DNA from 3 places in the Fontibacillus forbon genome. Region 2 is predicted to be linked to each of the others. Evidence: riboswitches for the same ligand, from Rfam matches in the RefSeq annotation. Region 2 holds a riboswitch; each other region holds the start of a gene.
The links. Region 2 has a riboswitch for thiamine pyrophosphate ahead of ACLB09_RS17075 (ABC transporter substrate-binding protein). Riboswitches for the same ligand answer to the same signal wherever they lie in the genome.
Positions count from the first base shown of each region.

Region 1 (7,212 bases), on a different contig from region 2:
TAAGGGGATTACCTTGACGAACGAAGGCTCCGAGTTTTTAAGCTACGCCCGTCAGGTCGTTGAGCAGGCCGAACTTTTGGAGAACCGCTACCTGAACGGCAAGCTTCCTCCGCAGCACTTTTCGGTGTCCACCCAGCACTACGCATTTGCCGTAAATGCCTTTGTTAATCTGGTACGGGAATACGGGCATGAAGAATACGAGTTGGCGTTGCGGGAGACGAAAACGTATGAAATCATCGAGGACGTGAAGTCACGGCGAAGCGAGATCGGTATTCTTTATTTGAACGATTTCAATGCCAAAGTCATCAACAAGTTGTTAAAAGATGCCGGCCTCCAGTTCAATAGTTTATTCGTGGCTAAGCCGCATATTTTCATCAGCATCCAAAATCCGCTTGCCAAGCAAGCGATCGTCACGATTGATCAATTGCAGGAATATCCCTATTTATCGTTCGACCAGGGGGAATACAATTCATTTCATTTTTCCGAGGAAATCCTCAGTACCCTGTCCCATCCGAAAAGCATCCGGGTTAACGACCGGGCGACGCTGTTCAATTTGCTGATCGGGCTGAACGGATACACGATTTCTACGGGGGTTCTCAGTTCGGATTTAAACGGGAACGAGATTATCCCGGTTCCGCTTGATTGTGGCGAAAATATCAATGTCGGATGGATTTGCCACAAAAATGCGGCGCTCTCCAAATTGGCGCTGGCTTATGTTCAGGCTTTGGAGGAGTCGGTGGAAAGCACGAAGGGTTGAAATGACCATATCGCAAAACGGCCCAACGACTCAAGGTTGAATAATTCCAAAACATGGATTATCAAAACAGCTAATATGGATTAGAATTGCTATTAGAAACCCAGAAACGGAAGGGTGTCATGCAGCATGAAGAACAAGCCGGCTGGAAAGCCGGAGAGGGGCTGAAGACCCGGGTGGGGAAAAGAGATGGATCCGCAGCGGGTGCTGCCGGAATATCCGCGGCCCCAGATGGCAAGGAACGAGTGGATGAGTCTGAACGGATTATAGCTGTTGTTCGTAGACAATAAATGCCACCAGTTATTCGGTACATTTACGGGAAAAGCCGTACTGGACGACGGGCGGGTTATCAAAATTGAGAACTTGGTAGCTTTTATCGGACATGCGGTGAACAACTGGTGATGGGAAAGCGCCGCCTTCACGGAGAGATCTGTCATGGTTAGCCTGGGGATTAAAGGGTTTAACATATAAATATGGAATTATTATAAAAAACCTAATTTTTATGTCCAGAGATGAAGGGTGACTTCGGATGACCGTTCTAAAAGAGATAATTCTCCAGTTGTTTTTTGCGCTGATGCCCTTTCTGATGTTTAATGTTTACTACCGGGATCAGCCCCGGAACTTTACGAAGAAGTTTATAGTCATCACTAGCGTAATCAGTCTGTTTCTTTCCATGACCTTCGGAGCGAGTGCGGTGAGCGGGTACTTATTTGACATCCGGTACGTCATAGTCTTCTTTGGACTTATCTTCGGCGGCTTGCAGACAGGGATCATTCTGATTTTGGAGTTTGTGCTGTACCGTTTGTATCTGGGCGGTGACGGAACAGGCGTAGCGATGCTGCTAATGACCATTATTTTTCCCTTGTCCCTACTTCTCCGGAAGCTTTATCTGAATTCGCGGCGGAAGATGCCCGTTATTTTATTGGCCGGCTCCGTTTTCTCCCTCATTTCACTTCTTCTTGTGTACTTGCATAATCCCAATTCATTTGAAGACAATTTAATGTTTCATATTATCGTTATTCCGGTTCAAAATTTTTTCGGTAACTGGTTACTGATCTCGTTATTTCAAAAGGCGGTCATCGAAAAGAAAGTTGTTATCAATTATGCGCAAAATGAAAAGGTGGAAATGATCAGCCAGGTTGCGGCATCATTGGTCCATGAAGTGCGGAATCCGCTAACGGCCGTGAAGGGGTTCTTAAAGCTGATCCGTGAGTCTGCCCTGGAACGGGACCGTGTTCACCGTTACATCGACATTTGCGTAAGCGAATTGGAACGTACCGAATATATTCTCTCCGAATATCTTTCCATGTCAAAACCCTTAAAGGATCATCAGGAACCGACGGATTTGCGTCATCTTCTACAGGTTACTATGGAGGTAATGCGTCCCTATGCGAATATGCACAATGTCGGGTTGGATGGCCAATACGCTGCCGGACCCGTCTGGATTTTGGCAAATCCCGAGAAAACCAAACAAGTGCTTATGAACTTGATAAAAAATGCGATTGAAGCCTGCTACGAAATCCCGGGCGGAAAGGTTTCCCTGGATCTTACGGCTGCGGGCGGCAAAGCTACCCTGATCATTGAGGACAATGGAATCGGGATGACGGAGGATCAGATCGAACGGCTCGGCTCCGTCTTTTTCTCCACCAAATCGAAGGGAACGGGGCTGGGGCTGTCCTTCTCGTACCAGGCGATTCAGGCGATGGGAGGCACGGTATCCTTGAAAAGCGTTCATCGGGCGGGAACCCGGTTTACGATCAAGCTACCTCTGTCCGAACAGGCGGCGGGCTAATTATCTGTTCCGAAAATGGGCCTAAAAAGGCCCGCTCCGGCATATCCATGGATATAGAGGAGCGTGAGAAGCTTGGACAAGATCGTGGAACGATATTATCAAGTGAAGCAAAGCCAAAAGGAGCTGGAAGAAGAGCTTACGGAGCTGCGGCAGGCCATTCTGGACTATTGCCGGGAGCGGGAGACGGTGAATCTGGACCTTGGCACCCATGTGGTGAAGCTTGTTTCCCAGAACCGCAGGGAATACGATGAGCAGAAACTGTACGAGGCACTGCCGGACCTGGAGCTTTGGCGCATGCTATCCAAACCGGATTCCGCCAAAATCGCGAGCCTGGTGAAATTGAACGTGATCGCAGAAGAGAAAATCAAGAATACCTATACGCTTAAACCCGTAATGGTGTTGCAGGTCGATAAGAAGTAAAGAAGCAGGAAACGCATTGCTAGGCCTTGAAATTTCAAAACGTTTGACAGATCTTGTAAACCTGAGTACAGTTATAAACAATAGAATAGGAAGTCCACTAGGGGAGCCGTGTTCGGCTGAGACAAGAATCAATCTTGGACCCTTTGAACCTGATCTAGTTCGTACTAGCGTAGGAAAGTGGAGCCGGCCTTTTACATCTTCATGCAGATTGGTTGTTTAGTTCACGCAGATGAAGCCGCTCCGTTTCCGGGGCGGCTTTTTTGGTGCTTATTGGGCTCCATAATAACGAATGTACGGACCCGCTAGCGGTACTTTCGGTTCTTAATGTCATTTATTCAATCGGAGGTGGGAAAGGTGAGTTTCTCTGAAGAGCTTCGCCGTGAGGCGGACGGCTTGTTCCAGGCAATCTTTGAACATCCTTTTGTACGGGGCATCGCGGAAGGAAGGCTGAGCCGGGAACAGTTGATCCATTACGTCAAACAGGATTACGAATATTTGAATGCCTATATGCGGATTTACGGCATTGCGATTTCAAAATGCTCACGACGCGAGGACATCGCGATGTTTCAAGAGCAGATCCATTTTATTTTGCATAGCGAGGTTCATCCGCATCAAAATTTCTGCACGGCTGCCGGGGTGACTTACGAGGCATTGCAGGGTTATCCGTTAGCGCCGTCCGCACACCATTACATCCGGCATATGCTGACCGTTGCTCATGAAGGCAGCCTTGGTGAAATTATGGCGGTGCTGCTGCCGTGTCCCTGGACGTATATGGAAATCGGTCAAACCTTGATGGAGGAAGTACGCCCCGATGATTCGCATCCGTTCTGCGACTGGATCTCGTTTTACGGAGATCAGGCAGGCGATGCTACAACAAAAATGCGGATGCAAGTGGATGCGTGGGCGGAAGCGGCTACCGCTGCTGAACGTGCGCGGATGAGGGAACATTTTATGCATAGCTGTCAATTGGAGTATATGTTTTGGGACATGGCTTATAAGCAGGAGGTATGGCCGGTTCCGATGCAGGCAGCGGTGCTGTGAGCTTAAATCTTTGACGCAATATTAAAGCTAAGTGAGAGGTGGATGAACATGAGTATGCTGGAAAAAGAGTTGTCTTTTCTCCTAACGAAAATGCAAAAAGCAAAACCGCTGGTTCATAACATGACCAATGTGGTTGTAACCAATTTTACGGCAAACGGGCTTTATGCGCTGGGCGCCTCGCCGGTGATGGCCTATGCTCCCGAAGAGGTTGCCGATATGGCCAAAGTTGCGGGAGCTCTGGTACTGAATATCGGAACTTTGACCGCCGAACTGGTGGACGCGATGGTGATAGCCGGGCTCTCCGCCAACGCAAACGGGGTGCCGGTGTTACTTGATCCCGTTGGGGCGGGAGCAACCCGGTTCCGGACGGAATCCGCGCTGAGGATATTACGAGACGTCAAGATTTCGCTGGTACGCGGCAATGCGGCGGAAATTGCCCATCTCGTCGGTGAAGCCCGCGAGATCAAGGGCGTGGACGCCGGGGAGAGCGGAAGCTACGACAATGCCGTTCTGGCCGTACGGGCCGCGAAGGAACTGGGAACCGTCGTAGCCATTACCGGGCGCGAAGATGTTATCACCGACGGCAAGCTGTGCCGGGTGATCAGCGGCGGAGACGCGCTGATGACTCAGGTAACCGGCACGGGATGCCTGTTGACGTCGGTGCTGGGTGCTTTTGCGGCGGTCGAGCAGGATTTGCTGCTTGCCGGAACGGCCGGGCTGGCCTTCTATGGCACGGCGGCTTCCCGCGCTGCCGAGCGAACGGCCGCATTCGGGCCGGGCAGCTTCCAGACCGCCTTCCTGGACGAACTGGCGAAGCTGCATCCGCATTCGCTGAAGGGATACGCCGCCGTCCGGGAAATCCAGACGACGGCTGCCGGAGGCCTGTCGTGACCGGCCTCCGCATTTCAAAGGCGCTGACGATCGCCGGATCGGACAGCGGCGGCGGAGCCGGGATCCAGGCCGACCTCAAAACGTTCCAGGAACTGGACGTTTACGGGATGTCGGCCATTACGGCGATAACGGTGCAGAACACGCTCGGAGTCAGCGGGGTTTACCCGCTGCCGCCGGAGGCGGCGGCAGAGCAAATCCGGGCGGTAGGCTCCGACCTCGGCGTCGATGCGGTGAAGACGGGCATGCTGTTTGACGCCGGCATCATCCGTGCCGTCTCCGCCGAAATCAGAAAATTCGGCTGGGAGCGGGTCGTCGTCGATCCGGTGATGATTGCGAAAGGCGGCGCGGAGCTGTTGCGGCAGGAAGCGGTCCTCGCGTTAAAAGAGGAGCTGCTTCCCCTGGCCCTGGTAGTCACGCCGAATATTCCGGAGGCGGAAGTCCTGGCCGGGATGACGATCAGCACGATGCAGGACCGGAGGGAAGCCGCGAAAATCATTAGCGCCATGGGACCGAAGCTGGTCGTGATCAAGGGCGGACATGACGGGGGCGACGGGAAAGCGGGGAAAGTTGCGAATGCGATGAATGCGGTGAAGATGGTGAACGGAGGGGAAGACGGGAATGCCGGGGGAAATGTGCATGAGGGAATTTATCAGCATGGACTCCACGGTAGCATGGAAGTCGTTGATCTGCTATATGACGGCAGCGGCTTTACGGAATTGAGCGGGAAGAGAATACATACGGTCCATACGCACGGAACGGGCTGTACCTATTCCGCCGCACTAACCGCGGGACTGGCCAAAGGCTTGCCTGCGCCGGAAGCGATATCCCTCGCAAGGGATTTCATTCAGGCAGCGATTGAGGACGTATTGGAGCTGGGCCATGGACACGGTCCGACCAATCACTGGGCTTACCGCCGGAGAATGGCGGTGTCCGCAAGATGAGTCGGGAGGACGGCATGAGCGATAAGAGTGGCAAGAACGGCAGGAGCGTCAATAGCGTCAATAGTGGGAGAATCTCTCCTGCGCGAATGCGGGAATTATTGCGGATGTACCTGGTCATCGGCAGCACGAATTGCGTTGCGGAACCGCTACGCGTAGTGGAGGAAGCCTTGGCCGGCGGCGTTACCCTGGTCCAGTTCCGCGAAAAAGGACCCGGCGCACTCGTAGGAGACGCCCGGCTGGCGCTGGTGCTCCAGCTTCAGGCGGCTTGTCGCCGGGCTGAAGTTCCGTTCATCATCAACGACGATGTGGACCTGGCCCTCGAAATCGGGGCCGACGGGATCCATATCGGGCAGGATGATGAAACAGCGGACACGGTCCGCTCGAGGATCGGGGACCGGCTGCTTGGCGTGTCCGCCCACACCGTCGAAGAAGCGCGGCTCGCGGTCCGTCAGGGCGCGGATTATCTGGGCATCGGCCCGATCTATCCGACCGTGTCCAAAGCCGACGCCCATGCGGTGCAGGGGCCGGGCATTCTTCGCGAGTTGCGCGGCCAAGGGATCGCGCTGCCGATGGTCGGCATCGGCGGAATCACCGCCGAGCTCGCCGGAGAAGTCGTCCGCGCAGGCGCGGACGGGGTCGCCGTGATCTCTGCGGTCACCGCGGTACCGGCGAACGAAATCCGCATGGCGGTGCAGCGGATTAGAGAACAGGTGGATACCCGCCGCTAAGCATTAGTGGGACCACTTTGCTCTAACGGACATGAGAGCCGCTATTTCTCCGAAAAACGGCATTTTCAAAATCTAACGGACACCAGAGCCCTTAATGGGGCTCAGATGTCCAGATTGCCGCCGATTTTTCCAATTTAACGGCTCCTGTGTCCGTTAGATTTCCACAACCCCATATTTCGCGGGATTAAGGTCCGCTGTGTCCGTTAGAGTTACTGAGATTCACCAAAGCCAATTCGAACGCCTTAAGTTGCTCCGAACACTTCAAATTACTCTGAACCCCCAGTTACTCCGACTCACCAAAGTTACCTCGACTAACCGAAGTTACTTCGACTCACCAAAGTTACTTCGACTCACCAAAGCTACCTCCACTCACCGCAAGTTACCTATTATGCATACCCAAGTTGCGCCTGCTCGCCACCCCAATCAAGCCGCACGCATAACAAGCACGCTTCTTCATACTCGGCATATTCTCTAAGCATACTAGGTTCTCGCTGCACACTCATTGTAGATTTATACTTTTCAGGCGTTGCGTTGAGAACGTCGGTTGGACAGTGGACAAAGGCGATATGGTTGAAAAGAATATTTTTCGAGATTAATCCCATGGATGGTAGAGATTGGAACGAAAATCAGGTAGTATATTTGGTA
Region 1 covers NZ_JBKGFV010000005.1:187,148-194,359, forward strand. Annotated here, with positions in the region: gene ACLB09_RS19730 (LysR family transcriptional regulator) at 1-757, shown strand, start outside; gene ACLB09_RS19735 (hypothetical protein) at 850-1,041, opposite strand; gene ACLB09_RS19740 (DUF2804 family protein) at 1,028-1,156, shown strand; gene ACLB09_RS19745 (ATP-binding protein) at 1,284-2,546, shown strand; gene ACLB09_RS19750 (hypothetical protein) at 2,619-2,966, shown strand; TPP riboswitch at 3,056-3,159, shown strand; gene tenA (thiaminase II) at 3,321-4,007, shown strand; gene thiM (hydroxyethylthiazole kinase) at 4,056-4,898, shown strand; gene thiD (bifunctional hydroxymethylpyrimidine kinase/phosphomethylpyrimidine kinase) at 4,895-5,839, shown strand; gene thiE (thiamine phosphate synthase) at 5,854-6,567, shown strand.
Region 1: it holds a riboswitch for thiamine pyrophosphate, as region 2 does, so the genes downstream of both, tenA (thiaminase II) here and ACLB09_RS17075 (ABC transporter substrate-binding protein) in region 2, are expected to answer to the same signal.

Region 2 (7,212 bases):
CGAAATTGCGTGGCCAACTCCCGCCGGTTCCCGTCCATTCCGGCTCGCTGAGCGTCCCGGCGGCGGCATCGACCGCAAACCGGACGATGCTGTCATGTCCGCGATTGGAACCGTACAAGTAACGGCCATCCGCGGAAAGGTGTATATCCGCAGGATAGCTCTCCCCCGCAAAATCCTCAGGAATCGTCGCAATATGCTGCAGGATTTCCAGATGTCCCTGTACCGGATTATAGGCAAAGACCGTAACCGTATTGTTCAATTCATTAATCCCGTAAGCGTGATATCCGTCCGGGTGAAAAACAAAATGCCGCGGTCCAGCCCCCGGGGGCAGCTTTATTTCGCCTTGAGTCGTCAGTTTGCCTTCTTCCACCCGATAGTAGACGATTTGGTCAAGACCGAGATCGGACACATAAACATAATCCCCGGCTTCGTTGGGAACTACGCTGTGCGCATGCGCGGCTTCCTGCCGGTCCTGGCGGAACCCCTGCCCGACATGCTGCACGAGGGCGGTCAATTCGCCGAGCGCTCCTTGCTCGTCAAGCGAAAAGCGATCTACATGCCCGCTGGAGTAATTGGCGGCCAGCAGGCTGCCATCGCGGGACAGCGACAAGTGGCAAGGATCCGCGCCTTTCGTCGGCAGCGAATTCAGTTTTCTCAAACTGCCATCCCCGAGAACAACCTCATAACTGACAACCGCCCCTTCCCCTTGTTCGCTCACCGCGTACAGCCGGGATGCGTCATCATTCAAAATGAGGAAGGACGGATTTTTGATGCCACGAGTACTATAAACCAAGCGGAGTTCCCCCGTCTGCCGGTTCAAACCGCAAAGGTGAATCCCCTCATCCTCTTCCGATGCATAAGTACCTACATAAAACAGCGTTTCGTCTTTAGCGCTCAATACACTCATTCCCTGCTCCTCCCCCATCCGTCCGGCCGTCTTCCGTATCGCGTTTCCGGAGCAGACGATGCACGTCGGATAATGTAATTTCACTGAAATAAGATTCCAGCCGCTCTTCGCCGCCGTTAAAAATAAGCTCCATAACGGAATGGATATTGGATGAAACCAGGCAAGGCGATTGCTCGCTGCCCGAGCACCATCCGCGGTGCAGCGAACCGCGGGCAAAAAGCCGGTACAGATCTCCCAAAGTAACCTCATCCATCTGAACGTTCAAGTGGTAACCGCCGCCTACCCCTTCTTTTGTAGCCACATAACCCTGCTTGCGCAGCAGGCTTAGCACCTTCCGGACGCGTGCCGGATGGGTTGATACACTGCAGGCAATTTGTTCGCTGTTTGCCATCTTTTCCTCGCGGGTGTACAGGAACAGCAGGCAGTGTGTGGCGATGTTAAAGTCGCTATTCATTTACTTTCCCCCTTGAGTGGCATAATTGAAACAGCCTACTGTACAGAAACCTTGAATTTTTGGCAAACTTAAGGATATGGTATAATATTCTCGCTCGTCTATTAGATATTAAGCAATGAAAGGATATCCCTTATTATGAATAGTCTGATTAACTCTTCTTATATCCAATGGGTCGTAACCATCGGCGCCGCCTTGATGGCGGTCTCCGTGCTCATTATCCGGCTGAAGGCCAGCCGCAAGCCCGTGACGATCAAGAAAATCATCATCCCGCCGCTCGGCATGGCCACGGGATTCGCGATGTTCATTGCACCGGAGATGCACATTCCCCTTAGCTGGGCACTGATTGCTTTCGTGGTAGGGGCGCTGCTTTTCTCCTATCCGTTAATCCGGACCACGCATTTCGAAATCGTCGGCGGTGAAGTGTTTGCCAAACGTTCCCCCGGCTTCGCCTACATTCTGATCGGGCTTCTGGTTATCCGGCTGGCGCTTCACGAAGTGGTGGAGCAATACATCTCCGTCCTGCAAACGGGCTCGGTCTTCTTCTTGCTTGCCTTTGGCATGATTCTCCGCTGGAGATTGTTTATGCTAAAAGAGTACCGCGCGATCACCGGCATTACCGATCCGCCGGCTCAAGCTTAGGCTCCGGCTGCCGGTGCTCCCGGGTCCATCCCTTAACGACGCAACGGTTGCGTCCCCCGTTCTTCGCTTCGTACAGACACTTATCGGCCAAGGAAATGAATCCGTCTTCGTTAATCTTGTGAAACGGCGGTATACAAAACCCGCCGATACTGACGGTCACTTCCCGAGTGGCCGATGAACCGGCATGGGGGATCTGCAAATTTTCCACGGCCAGCCTGATCCCTTCCGCAACGTCATAGGTGCCCCGGGCATCCAGCCCGGACAGCAGAATGGCAAACTCTTCTCCTCCATACCTCGCGGCAAATCCGAAAAACGGCTTAACTTCCGCGGAAATGGTTTTGGCAATCGTTTTCAACACCTGATCGCCCCCCAAATGCCCGTAATGATCGTTATATGCTTTAAAGGAGTCCACATCCAGAATCAATAACGATAGCGGGGTCTGCCTCTCTTCCGGAGCAACCAGTTCCCAGCTCATGATTTCATTCAACCGTCTTCGGTTCGGAATCTCTGTCAATCCGTCAAGACTGGACAAGCGAACAAGTTCCTCGTTTGCCTTCTCGAGCTGTTTGCCGGATTGCAAGAGCTGCTTATGCTGGTCCGAGAGCCGGATAAACAGCCGGTTCACCTCGTTAACTACCGAGCATAGCACCACCGTTGCGGCGATAACCGAATTGATTCTGGCCAGATACCAGCCTAGACTGTAACGATTTCCCGCAAACAGCGTGAGGAGAATATCGAACAACAGAGCAAGCAAGGCTATGGAAATCCACAGATGCAGTACGCCGCGTCCGCGGAAGCGGACCGCCACCATCAGAAGCGCGGCCAGATTAATGAGCCCTACGACTGGACCGACACCGGAAGCCAACACATTCCAGTACCCTTCCGATTCAACCAGCACCGGAAACAAATGACTCCACGAAGTAGACAATTTGAACAATAAAAATACAACCATAAAAGTAAGTACTAAGCTCAATGCCGCGTACGCTGAAATTTCACTTTTGGATGAAATCGGCTTAGGGAACCGCTTCCCTACATATAAATATAACAAAATTCCAACGGGAAATCCCCCGTGCCAATAAATCCACAGCCAGGCCGCCGTCTGGTTGTCGGCCCCTAGCATTCCTTCCTCCGAGAACACTCCCGGAAAAGACAGGATGTGCAATGCAGTAATTAACCCCGTAAAGAGATAGGTGCAGGACATCACCAGGAGAGACGGAACCCCGGAAGCACGATATTGGTTAAACAAAATAAAGGCGGTTAACAGATCGCCAAAAATAAACCAGGAAATAAAAATCGGCAGAAAAGGCCCGAAGGCAGGAAGGGCTTTCATTCCAAAAGGAAGCGCCGCCGCGGATATTATTACTATGAGAAGGGCGAGCAGCAGAGCGAATCTCCTCTGGCTCTTGCTGGAGGGGATTTCAAGAATCTGGGATCCCACCTTGAAGTTACTATACACGGGGAATTCCCTCCTATTGTTTGCAGTAGCATCGTTGTCCATAATATTTCAAAGATATTAGATTTCACAATTTGATGCAATCCTTTTCTACGAGTTACTCATTCCCGAAATCAAAAAAGCTGCCCGGAGTGCTGAATGCAGCACCCTAGGCAGCTTTACTATTATTCTAAGGCAGGCCCGGATCGGTTAACGATCCGCTTTCATGGAGTTGGTGTTAATGAGTTGCGGAAGCATCTTTGTTTCTTTAACCATTTCAGAGGAACACAGCGGACATACCGGAATGTAATCAAACGCAAAGTTATCCCTCATCCATCCGTTGCAATCCTCGCTCATGCAAGACCATACCGGCGTGTTCTCCTCAGGAATTTCTTCTATCGTTTTTTTACGGTAGTTCATGATTACCTCCTATAGTGTTCTTTTGCTCAGGCGAACTGTATTCATAAAAAAACAAAAACTGCCCTTAACGCACGCGTTAAGAGCAGTTATGCCTGCATTACAGTTTTACGACGTTCTCGGCTTGCGGTCCGCGGTTGCCTTGAACAACGTTGAATTGTACACGTTGGCCTTCGTCAAGCGTTTTGAAGCCTTCGCCTGTGATTGCGCTGAAATGAACGAAAACGTCATTTCCGCCTTCAACTTCGATAAAACCGAAGCCTTTTTCAGCGTTGAACCATTTTACTGTTCCTGTTTCCATGAAAGATTACCTCCTGTTTAAAGATTAACATGCTCCTTTTTTACATAAAAAAATTCACATATTGAAAAAAGTTCATTTTTAGAAATTGACACTCTTTTCAATATCTGAATATCACTTCTCAAAACTTCAATTGTTTTCATTATACTCCGCCGGGAAGTAAAAAGCAAATCAAAAACCAACCTCTTGCTGGACATAAAATTGATGCCGGACTATAATAACTAGTGTAATCCGCAGTTTATAGTTCAGGGGAGCTGGAAATCGGCCGGCTGAGATTGTGTCCCGCAAAGACACTGACCCTTTAACCTGATCTGGGTAATGCCAGCGTAGGAAGAATGTTTAGCATGGACATATTTATTCATTGCCATGAACCTACGCGTCCCGATCCGGGGCGCTTTTTTTGTATCCTCATCCCCCGGGACGCTGTCGCCATTCAGAATCGCTTCAGGACATGAACGAACGAGAAACTGCGGAAATTCATTATCCGAAAAGGAGAGAATTTCTGTGAAGCAACCAAAATGGACACTACTCTTGTTGTGCGGAATGCTCTTGACAGTCCTAACGGCCTGCGGCCAAAACAACGAAAAAGCAAACAACCCTGCCGGAAACGAACCCGCAGCCTCCGACAAAGAAATCCACGCTACATTAAAGAACGTAAAAGTCGTCCTGGACTGGAGTCCCAACACGAACCACACCGGACTTTATGCAGCCAAGGAACAGGGTTTCTACAAGGAGGAAGGCCTGAATGTCGATATCGTCCTCCCGGGATCCGGCGGTGCGGACGCTATGGTCGCCTCGGGTGAAGTTCCTTTCGGCGTCAGTTACCAGGAGAGCGTGACCCAGGGCCGAACCCAAGGCGTCCCGCTCGTATCGATCGCCGCAGTGATTCAGCATAACACCTCCGGCTTTGCGGCTCCGGTAGACCGGGGCATCAAATCCCCTAAAGATTATGAGGGCAAAACCTACGGCGGCTGGGGCTCTCCCGTGGAAGAAGCGATCCTGAAGTCGGTAATGGATCTTTCCGGAGCCGATGTGAGCAAAGTGAAATTCATTAATATGGGTGAAGCCGACTATTTCACGGCGGTTAAGCGGGACATCGATTTCGCCTGGATTTTTTATGCCTGGACAGGCATCGAGGCCGAACTGCGCGGCGAACCGCTGGACATGCAATATGTTAAAGACTATTCGGATAAACTGGATTATTATACCCCGGTCCTGGTCACGAATGAAAAAACGATCGAAAGTGACCCAGAGCTCGTTAAAGCCTTTTTGCGTGCCACGTCGAAAGGTTATCAGTATGCAATTGACCATCCGGAAGAATCGGCGGACATCCTGCTGAAGGCCGTTCCCGAATTGGACAAGGATTTGGTCGTGGCCAGCCAGAAATGGCTTAGCCCGAAATATCAGGACGATGCCGTACGCTGGGGCGAGCAAAAACGCGAAGTCTGGCAAAATTACTCGGATTGGATGCATGAACGCAAGCTGATCGAAACACCGCTCGACACCGACAAAGCCTTTACGAATGATTTTTTGCCTGAGCAATAAGAAGCCATGCCATTCCTAATCTAAATTGAGAGGATGAACTACAACCATGCCAAACGCACTTTTAAGCATTCAGATTATACCGAAAACGCCGAACGGCGAAGACGTAATCCCTTATGTCGACCGTGCCATCGAGGTTATTCAGGCATCCGGGGTCAAGTACCAGGTCAATCCGCTGGAAACGACGATGGAAGGCGATCTGGAGGAACTGCTGGCCATCGTCAAGCAGATGAACGAAGCGGTAATGGAATTCGGCAGCACGGGGATCATCTCGCAAATCAAAATTTCTTACAATCCCAAGGGCGTCAGTATGGACAAGCTGACCGAGAAATATCGTCCATGAAACTCCGCCAGCTTTGGAACAGCGTATGGCCGCCCTTAGTGGCGGTCATCCTGTTTCTGATCCTTTGGCAAGCCGCGACCTCGCTTTTTCATATTGAAAAGTGGATCCTCCCGAGTCCCGCCGATATCGCCAAGGAAGCATCGGCCGGCGCCGCCGGCTTGTGGGAGCACACCTTGGCTACGCTGCGCCTTTTGCTGATGGGATTCGCTATCGGTACGGCTTTCGGACTGCTCGTGGCCTTTGCGCTGCATATTGTCCCGTTCCTGAAATCATCGCTCTATCCTTTGATTATCCTTAGCCAAAACGTGCCGACGATCGCACTCGCTCCCTTGCTCATGATCTGGTTCGGGTTCGGCATTCTTCCGAAAATCATCGTGATCACGCTCGTCTGCTTTTTTCCGGTAGCCGTGGCGGCGATGGACGGGCTAAGCCGGGCCGACCGCGTCATGCTGGATTATATGAGAATGGCCGGGGCCTCCAAAGCCCAGATCTTCACCAAGCTGGAGATTCCGCACGCGCTTCCCTCCATTCTGTCGGGGGTCAAGATTGCGGCTACATACAGCGTTATGGGCGCGGTCATCGCCGAATGGATCGGTGCCGACAAAGGCATCGGTTACTACATGATGCTGCAGAAGTCTTCCTTTCGCACGGACAAAATTTTTCTCGCCATCGCCATTATCGTCACCATCAGCCTGGCCATGTTCGGGCTAATCGCTCTGCTGGAAAAATGGCTGATCCGTTATAAACCGGCGAAGGACGACAAATAGAAGGGAGGTTTTTGACTATCATGCATACGGAATCATCCCCTATCTCCCCTCCGGCATCATTGGAAATTCGGGGAATCAGCCTGGCCTTTCGCGAACGCCGCCAACATCTGCCGGTGCTGAACGACGTTTCATTATCTCTCCCCGCCGGTAAATTCGTTTCCATTATCGGCCCTTCCGGTTGCGGCAAGAGCACGCTCTTTCATGTGATCGGCGGTTTACTGAAGCCGGACCGGGGAACCATCCTTATGGGAGGAGAGAACGTTACCGGCCAGCGCGGGCTCATCAGCTACGTGCCGCAAAAGCCGGCCCTGTTCCCCTGGCGGAACACGCTGGACAATGTGTTGCTTGCCCGTGAAATTACAGGCGGAGCAAGTGAGGCTGCGCGCGAAGAAGCACGCGCATGGATGAACCGG
Region 2 covers NZ_JBKGFV010000004.1:276,805-284,016, forward strand. Annotated here, with positions in the region: gene ACLB09_RS17045 (lactonase family protein) at 1-907, opposite strand, end outside; gene ACLB09_RS17050 (Rrf2 family transcriptional regulator) at 888-1,361, opposite strand; gene ACLB09_RS17055 (CcdC family protein) at 1,497-2,000, shown strand; gene ACLB09_RS17060 (sensor domain-containing diguanylate cyclase) at 1,975-3,456, opposite strand; gene ACLB09_RS17065 (cold-shock protein) at 3,643-3,852, opposite strand; gene ACLB09_RS17070 (cold-shock protein) at 3,950-4,150, opposite strand; TPP riboswitch at 4,385-4,497, shown strand; gene ACLB09_RS17075 (ABC transporter substrate-binding protein) at 4,691-5,692, shown strand; gene ACLB09_RS17080 (MTH1187 family thiamine-binding protein) at 5,739-6,032, shown strand; gene ACLB09_RS17085 (ABC transporter permease) at 6,029-6,799, shown strand; gene ACLB09_RS17090 (ABC transporter ATP-binding protein) at 6,820-7,212, shown strand, end outside.

Region 3 (7,212 bases), on a different contig from region 2:
GGCAAGCACCTGCAGCAGCGTCGACTTCCCGCAGCCGCTCGGCCCGAGAAGCAACAGCTTCTCCCCGCGCAGCACTTCAAAAGAGAGATCCTTAAACACGAAGGTATCGTATCCCGGAAATTTCAGCCGCAAATCTTGCACCGCGGCAGCGGGTTGGGGCCTATCGTTTATTCCCTCGCCTGTTCCCCAAGTTGTAGCATTAAACGGTAAACTGCTCATGGCATCAATCGTCCAGAGCCGCGTAATCCTTTGCAGCTACGGGGCGAAGCAGTGAGGTAACGCCGGTGGCTTCCACCGCCTTGGCCAAAGCATAGGCAAGATAACCCGCAATCAAGGCAGAGCTGACGGCTCGCATTGCATATTTGGCGATCAACAGCCAGGTCTCGTAATCGGCCACATAGCCGTAATAAATATCCGGAATAATCGATCCCGCCGCAGCCGCAACTCCCGCCAAAGCGGCCACGGAAGGCGAAAACTTGCGGTACCGGAAACAAGCAAATACAAGCTCTGCGCCCAACCCCTGAAGCACGCTGTAGAGCACCAGTTGAACCCCCCACTCGCTGCCGAACAAAATTTCCACATGGGCGGCCGCCACTTCGGCAAGTAAAGCTACGCCAGGTTTGCGAATCAGAAGGAACACGAGCGTCGGAGCTATAAACCACATCCCGTACACCAGTTCATCGGCTTGAGGGAATAACGGGGAGAACAGATTGTATACCGAACTCCAGAAATGATAAACCACGCCGAGTACTAGCGACACCAGCACCGTCACCAGGATGTCGCTCAGTTTCAGGCCTCTTTTCGGAAGAGCCGGAGAATGAGATTCCGTTTGCTGATTCCGTTGACTTGGCCGATCCGACGGACCTGAATGGCCTGACTGACCTGGCTGACTGCTTTGATCCTTTTGATTGGTGATCTCTTGCATAATAACTCCTCCTCTAGACCAACTATTTTTGGACGCAACAAAAAACCGGCTGAATAGGCTCAGACGGTTACTAGGTCCACGGGAGAATGCATGTGCAATAAACAACATACATACATTCCGGACGTTAGATTCTCTACGCTGGCATTATCCAGTTCAGATTAACGGTCTGCAGCGGGATATGCTGCCATCTCAGCCTGATTCACTCAAGCCCCCGTATCCCATATGCGATTGGAATTAATATACTCTAGATCTTTCCAAATAATCAAGCAAAAAATAGTGAAAGCACTTTCGTTATTGATTTCGGAACTATTCTATGTCAATATTAGCGGAAGTGGAAAAGGGATCTTTGTCCCGTTGATCATGGTGTTAGGGGGATACGATTTGGCCGCAAACTGGATGAAATGGATGACGGAACTGACCTCCCGGAAATGGATTTCCAAACTTATGGGCCGGTTCTCGCATTCGCAAGCGAGCCGCTATATGATTCCTTGGTTCGCAAAATCATACGGCATACCTCTGCACGAGGCAGAGAAGGAACTGAAAGAATACCGTACCTTAAACGAATTTTTCACGCGCAAATTGAAGAGCGGCATGCGTCCGGTCCATCAGAGTGACGACGGACTGATTAGTCCGGTGGATGCGCTCATTACTTTTATGGGGGAAATCCGCTCCGGCACGATCTTGAACGTCAAAGGACAGGATTACACCCTGCAGGAGTTGCTTAACGATTCGCCGCGCATGCAGAGCTATTTGCACGGATACGCCTTCGTCCTCTACCTGAGTCCGACCGATTACCATCGTATCCATGCTCCGGCCGCCGGCACGCTGCTTGAAAGCGAACATATCAAGGGCAAGGTTTATCCTGTCCATGATTTTGCCATGAGACAGATGAAAAACGTGCTTAGCCGCAACGAGCGGCTCATTACGTATCTAAAGCACGGACGCGGGGAAATCGCCGTGGTGAAGGTGGGCGCTATGAACGTAAGCAGCATCCGCTATACCGATGCCAAAGCCACCCGCTGGAATCAGGGCGATGACCTCGCCTATTTCGAATTCGGTTCCACCGTCGTTCTCCTGACCGAAAGCGGCACGTTTGCGCCCTCCCCGGAACGCGCCGTCGGCCAGAAGGTTAAGATGGGCGAACCGCTTGGCGTCTTCTTTCCCCGTTCCAAATAAGACCTGACGGAAGGTCCGTTACCGTTAATTTACGGTGATGGACCCTACGGATGTTTCAAGCGACAGAAGCGGCCCGCCGCTTCCCCGCTGGCTTTTGCCTTTCGGGGCTCCGCTGATATCGCCGACATCGGCCTTCGTTTCCAGATCAACGTCCGGCAAATCCGTTAAATCCACATCAATGCTGCCGATATCCGCTTTCACGGATAAACTTCCTCCGCTCTCCATCCGCGAAATCCCCAGATCTATGCTGCCCGTTGCGGTACTGATCTTCGACTCCCCGGTAATGCTTGCATCCATGACCTCGATACTTCCGACATCGTTCTTAATTTGATAGCTTCCCTTCAATCCGGCAAGACTTACGTCGCCGACATCACTGTCGATGTCAAAAGTAGAAATTCCTTCGGGCAGTCCGATCACATAATCGATGCTGAACTCCGAATAATTCAGGTTTTTTTGGCCCCATTCCCAAAGATTTTTGCCGGGGTCGTCTTTGGCATGCGTGTAGATTTCCACTTTGTTTCCGTCAGGTTTAATGGAGACGGTCGCTTGTTCAAACACGCTTTTGAGATCATCCTCGCGAGACGCTCTCTTCTGGGCCCAAATTTTAACCTCAACGGTAATTTCCTTGCCCGGGATTTGCTTCACTTCAATATCTCCGACCGCATTCTCCAGCGTGATCCCCGAAGCCGAGCTCACCGGAGACGACGTCGACAACTCCAGAGCTTCCCTGCTCTCTTTCACCCTATTGACCTGATTGTCAACGGCGTTCTCTACGGTTTTCTCCAGAGCCCCCACCGTCGTTCCGACGGCTTCCTTCGCTTTTTCATCCACCCCTGTACATCCGGCAAGCATGACCAGCGCAACGGACGCCGCTGTCACCGCTATCGGCATAAGTCTCTTGTTCATTCCACTTCCTCCTTAACTTTCTACTCTCTTATGTATTTTTGCGTACACCACGTTAATGCTACCATCATAATCTCCCGGTGAAAAAAAGAACATAGCCCGCGGACCAGAACTTTCCTGGACTAAAGTCGGGAGAACTAAGACCGCCATTAGCAGCGAACGCCGATAAGGAAACTCAAAGCGGACGGCCAGGGACAGATACGGAACACAACAAAAAAACGGCCGAGCAGGGAGCCCCTGTCCGACCGTTTGGTAAACTAAGTATGCTATATTAACGTCCGATCGCAAAGTCGCGATTTTTAAGACGCATGGAATTGATGTTGGAAATGACTTAACAAGCCAGATCGATGAACAGATCAAAACCAGGTTTCTTCCTCCCGGTCGTGCCGTCTCGACCGGCGAAAACGATTTCTAAAAATGCTGCTCCCCGGTACCGAACACTCCCGGCTGCGCATCCGCCGTCTTTTTCCCATGATGTACACCTCCTCCCAGATCTCGGCAATAAAAACTATTTACCCGTCCAGCATGCAAGTGAAACAGCAAAGGGAAATTTTTTTCTAGCGGATTTCGGAAGGGCTTTTTCCGGTATATTGCTTGAACTGGCGGCTGAAGAAGAAGATATCGCGGTACCCGAGCGCGTCGGCCACCTCGGTCACGTTCATCCCCGCGTGCAGAAGCAGGTGCTGCGCCCGGTCGATCCGGGTCTTGATAATGTAGGACTGCACGGAAAGCCCGATGATTTCTTTGAATTTAATTGAAAAATAACGCGGCGACAATCCGGCACGGGCGGCCAAATCCTCGACTTTATGAGGCAAACCCGGATGCTGGGAGCAATAATTCGCCACTTCCTGAATCACTTCGTTCAACTGGTTGCTCACTTTTTTCTCCCGGGGAATTTCCCGTTCTTCGCGGAGCAAGTAAATCAGCATCTGCTTCAAAATCAGGCGCGCTTCTTCTTCGGCCCCATATGCTTTGACCAGAAACAGACGGACATAGCGCGAAAGCATGTATTCGAAATCCAGAGTATCCTCCAGCTTGCGATAGGAGCCCGGAACCTCGGAAACAGGCTCATCGACATCAAAGTGAATATAAGTCAGTACGAGCGGACGCTGTGGATTATGAGTAGCGCTCGTATGATCCCCTTTGCGGAACAAGAAACAGCTCCCGGGGCCGACCTGTATGGGCTGATCGTTCAAAACAACCGTACCTTCGCCGCTCCATACGTAAAACAAATCGTAATTTTGCAGCGCTTTTTCCCGCTTATGCCATTTCCATCCCGGTTCGCAGACAATTTTGGCAAAGGCCGGCTTCAAAATGAACGAGGACGGGGATATATGAAGCATCTCCTTACCTCCTGAGAACGTAATATTTTCGGGTTGCTTGTCCATCACAACTGCATGGATTATAACGATTATACTCCTAAACTCGCGTTTCTTAAATATCCTTCCATGCACGTGCCATCCGGTATACTCCTTCAAGCAGTTGATCGTTCTCCAGATGGGAAAAACTGAAGCAAGCGGCAGGCAAACCCGGTCTTAGCCGATAGACGCCGCCGTCCCGAAACACCACGCCCCTGCGCCGGGCGGCTTCCCGGAAAGCCTCGTATTCCTCCGGAGACCGCCGCCATTCCGCAAACACAAGCACCCCCGCATCCGCCGGCTGCAGCGAAAATAAACCGGGGAGTTCACTCTCCATAGCCTTGCGGAACAGTTCGTGCTTTGCGCCGTAAATTCTGCGCATCCGTCGCAGATGCCGCTCGTAATCGCCCCGGCGCATAAAGCGGGCCAGCGCCCGCTGCTCCAGCCGTGCCGGCGGAACCGGCTCGTACAAGGCTTTGGCCCGTAAGGCCGGACCGGCCAAGCTTCGCGGCAGCACCGCGAAACCGATGCGCAAGGCGGAGAACATCGTCTTGGAAAACGAGCCGATGTAGACGACGCGCTCATCGCGATCCAACGCCTTGAGCGGCTCCAGCGGGCGGCCGCCCCAGCGGAATTCGGTGTCGTAATCGTCCTCGATGATGACGGCATTCCGCGCCGCGGCCCACGCCAGCAACTCCTGCCGCCGCGCAGGCGACAGCACCGCCCCGGTCGGGAACTGGCGACCGGGGGTCACGAACAGCACCCGCGCGTCCCAGTCGCGCGGGATCAGGCCGTCCCCGTCCACCGCTCCGGGGACGGCAACCCCTCCGCAGGCGTCCACCGCCCTGGAGATCCCGTGGAAACACGGGTCCTCCAGGACGGCCCGCTCGCCCTCACCCAGCAGCAGCTGGGTGAGCAGCATGATCGCCTGCATCGAGCCGTTGAACAGGCAGATTTGCTCCGCATCTGCCGCAATGCCCCGGCTTCGCCGCAAATAAGCGGCGATGGCGCCGCGCAGCTCGGGATCGCCCGCAGGGCTCATGACGGAGCTGCCGTCCTGTTTCTCCCGCGCGGCCCAGGCGAGCGCACTCTTCCATTCCGCCTGCGGAAACGCGGACACGGAAGGGCCGGCGTCCATGAACGAAATGACCGTCCCTTCGGGACCGGTCCCGGCGCCGCCAGCCTCCATAGGCTCCTCCGGCGGCAGCGCGGGCTCCACCACTCTTTGTCCCCAAGGGGACAAAGAGATCGCCGCCCCCTCCTTGCCGGATTCCTTCCGCTCCGGAATCACCGCGGCTACATAAGTCCCGCTCCCTATCGCGGTATGGATATAGCCTTCGGCATGAAGCAGATCGTAAGCATGAGCGACGCTGCCCCGGGACAAACCGTAAATTTGGCCCATTTCCCGCGAGGAGGGAAGGCGCGTTCCCGCCGGCAAGGTGCCGTCACGTACGGCTGACCGGATCGCATGATACAAAGCCAGATATTTATAACGGTATTGTTCGCTGTATGCGTCCAGCGGTATGGAAAAGTTCATATACGCGACCCTCCCTGCGTTTTCCGTCAATTGGACTATTAAAATTAATGTAAATTGGTTCTTTTTTAATGTCAATTACAGGACTAGACTGTTGAAAAACAAACTGACTGGCTGATCAAGCACAGAAAGTTGCGGAGGGGATTCCAATTGAGAAGAAAAGAATTTGAAGTAGAAGATGCCCATGAAATCGAGGAATTTCTGCGGGAGATGAGCTTCGGCTTTCTCGGCACCGTGGGGGAGGACGGTTGGAGCCGGGTTACTCCGCTTAACTTTGCATATGACGGGCATTGTTTTTATTTTCACGGAAGTCTGGCGGGGGAAAAAATGAAACATCTGGCGCACGATCCCAGAGTCAGCTTTACCGTGGCCAAAGAGTATGCGATCATTCCTTCGTATTTTACCGATCCGAACCTGGCTTGTCCGGCTTCGGCCTTTTTCAAAAGCGTCATGGTCCGGGGACGGGCGGAAAAGGTGCAGAGTTTGGAGGAAAAGGCAGTGGCTCTAACGCTATTTATGGAAAAGCTGCAGCCCGAGGGAGGTTATGATCCCATACTGGCTGATGATCCGCAATATGCGGGACACCTGAAAAGCGTGTCCGTCTTCAAAATTGTTCCCGAGGCTATCAGCGGCAAATTCAAATTTGGACAAAATATGAATGAGACTAAATTTTCCGGCGTGGTTCAGGGACTGGAGACGCGAAATCGGGATCTTGATCCGGAGACTATCGAGCTGATGAAAAAATATTGCCCCCGGCATCGATAAATTCAATCGGGAACGGCTGTTTTGACCGTGACGGTATGGGGACGAAATGATATAATGTTAGGCAGTCAAAACGGAACTGTCCCATATCAAACCCGATTGGAAGGATGAACGTGATGAACCCACTCGCGCAGCAGTTAAACGAGAATTTGAAGTCCGGCAATATCCATGTATACGAGATGCTGTCCACTCTCGGCAAGGAGATCTATTTTCCGAAGGAAGGCATTTTGAGCCAATCCGCCGAAGCGACGGCCGGAGCGAAAAAGTACAACGCCACGATCGGCATCGCCACCGAAAACGGAGGCCCGATGCATCTGGCGGCGATTCAGGAAACCCTGTCCGCCTACAAGCCGCAGGATTTGTATCCATACGCGCCTCCGGCCGGCAAACCCGAGCTTCGCACCGTATGGCGCGAGAAAATGCTGCGGGAAAACCCGGCGGTTGCGGATAAACATTTCGGCAATCCGGTCGTCACCAACGCGCTTACCCACGGCCTCAGCATCGTGGCGGATCTGTTCGCGGACGAAGGCGATGCCATCATCTATCCGGATAAA
Region 3 covers NZ_JBKGFV010000006.1:121,430-128,641, forward strand. Annotated here, with positions in the region: gene ACLB09_RS21685 (ABC transporter ATP-binding protein) at 1-219, opposite strand, end outside; gene ACLB09_RS21690 (ECF transporter S component) at 224-925, opposite strand; TPP riboswitch at 1,039-1,150, opposite strand; gene asd (archaetidylserine decarboxylase) at 1,307-2,101, shown strand; gene ACLB09_RS21700 (DUF4097 family beta strand repeat-containing protein) at 2,126-3,007, opposite strand; gene ACLB09_RS21705 (helix-turn-helix domain-containing protein) at 3,562-4,347, opposite strand; gene pdxR (MocR-like pyridoxine biosynthesis transcription factor PdxR) at 4,439-5,899, opposite strand; gene ACLB09_RS21715 (pyridoxamine 5'-phosphate oxidase family protein) at 6,047-6,661, shown strand; gene ACLB09_RS21720 (aminotransferase class I/II-fold pyridoxal phosphate-dependent enzyme) at 6,775-7,212, shown strand, end outside.
Region 3: it holds a riboswitch for thiamine pyrophosphate, as region 2 does, so the genes downstream of both, ACLB09_RS21690 (ECF transporter S component) here and ACLB09_RS17075 (ABC transporter substrate-binding protein) in region 2, are expected to answer to the same signal.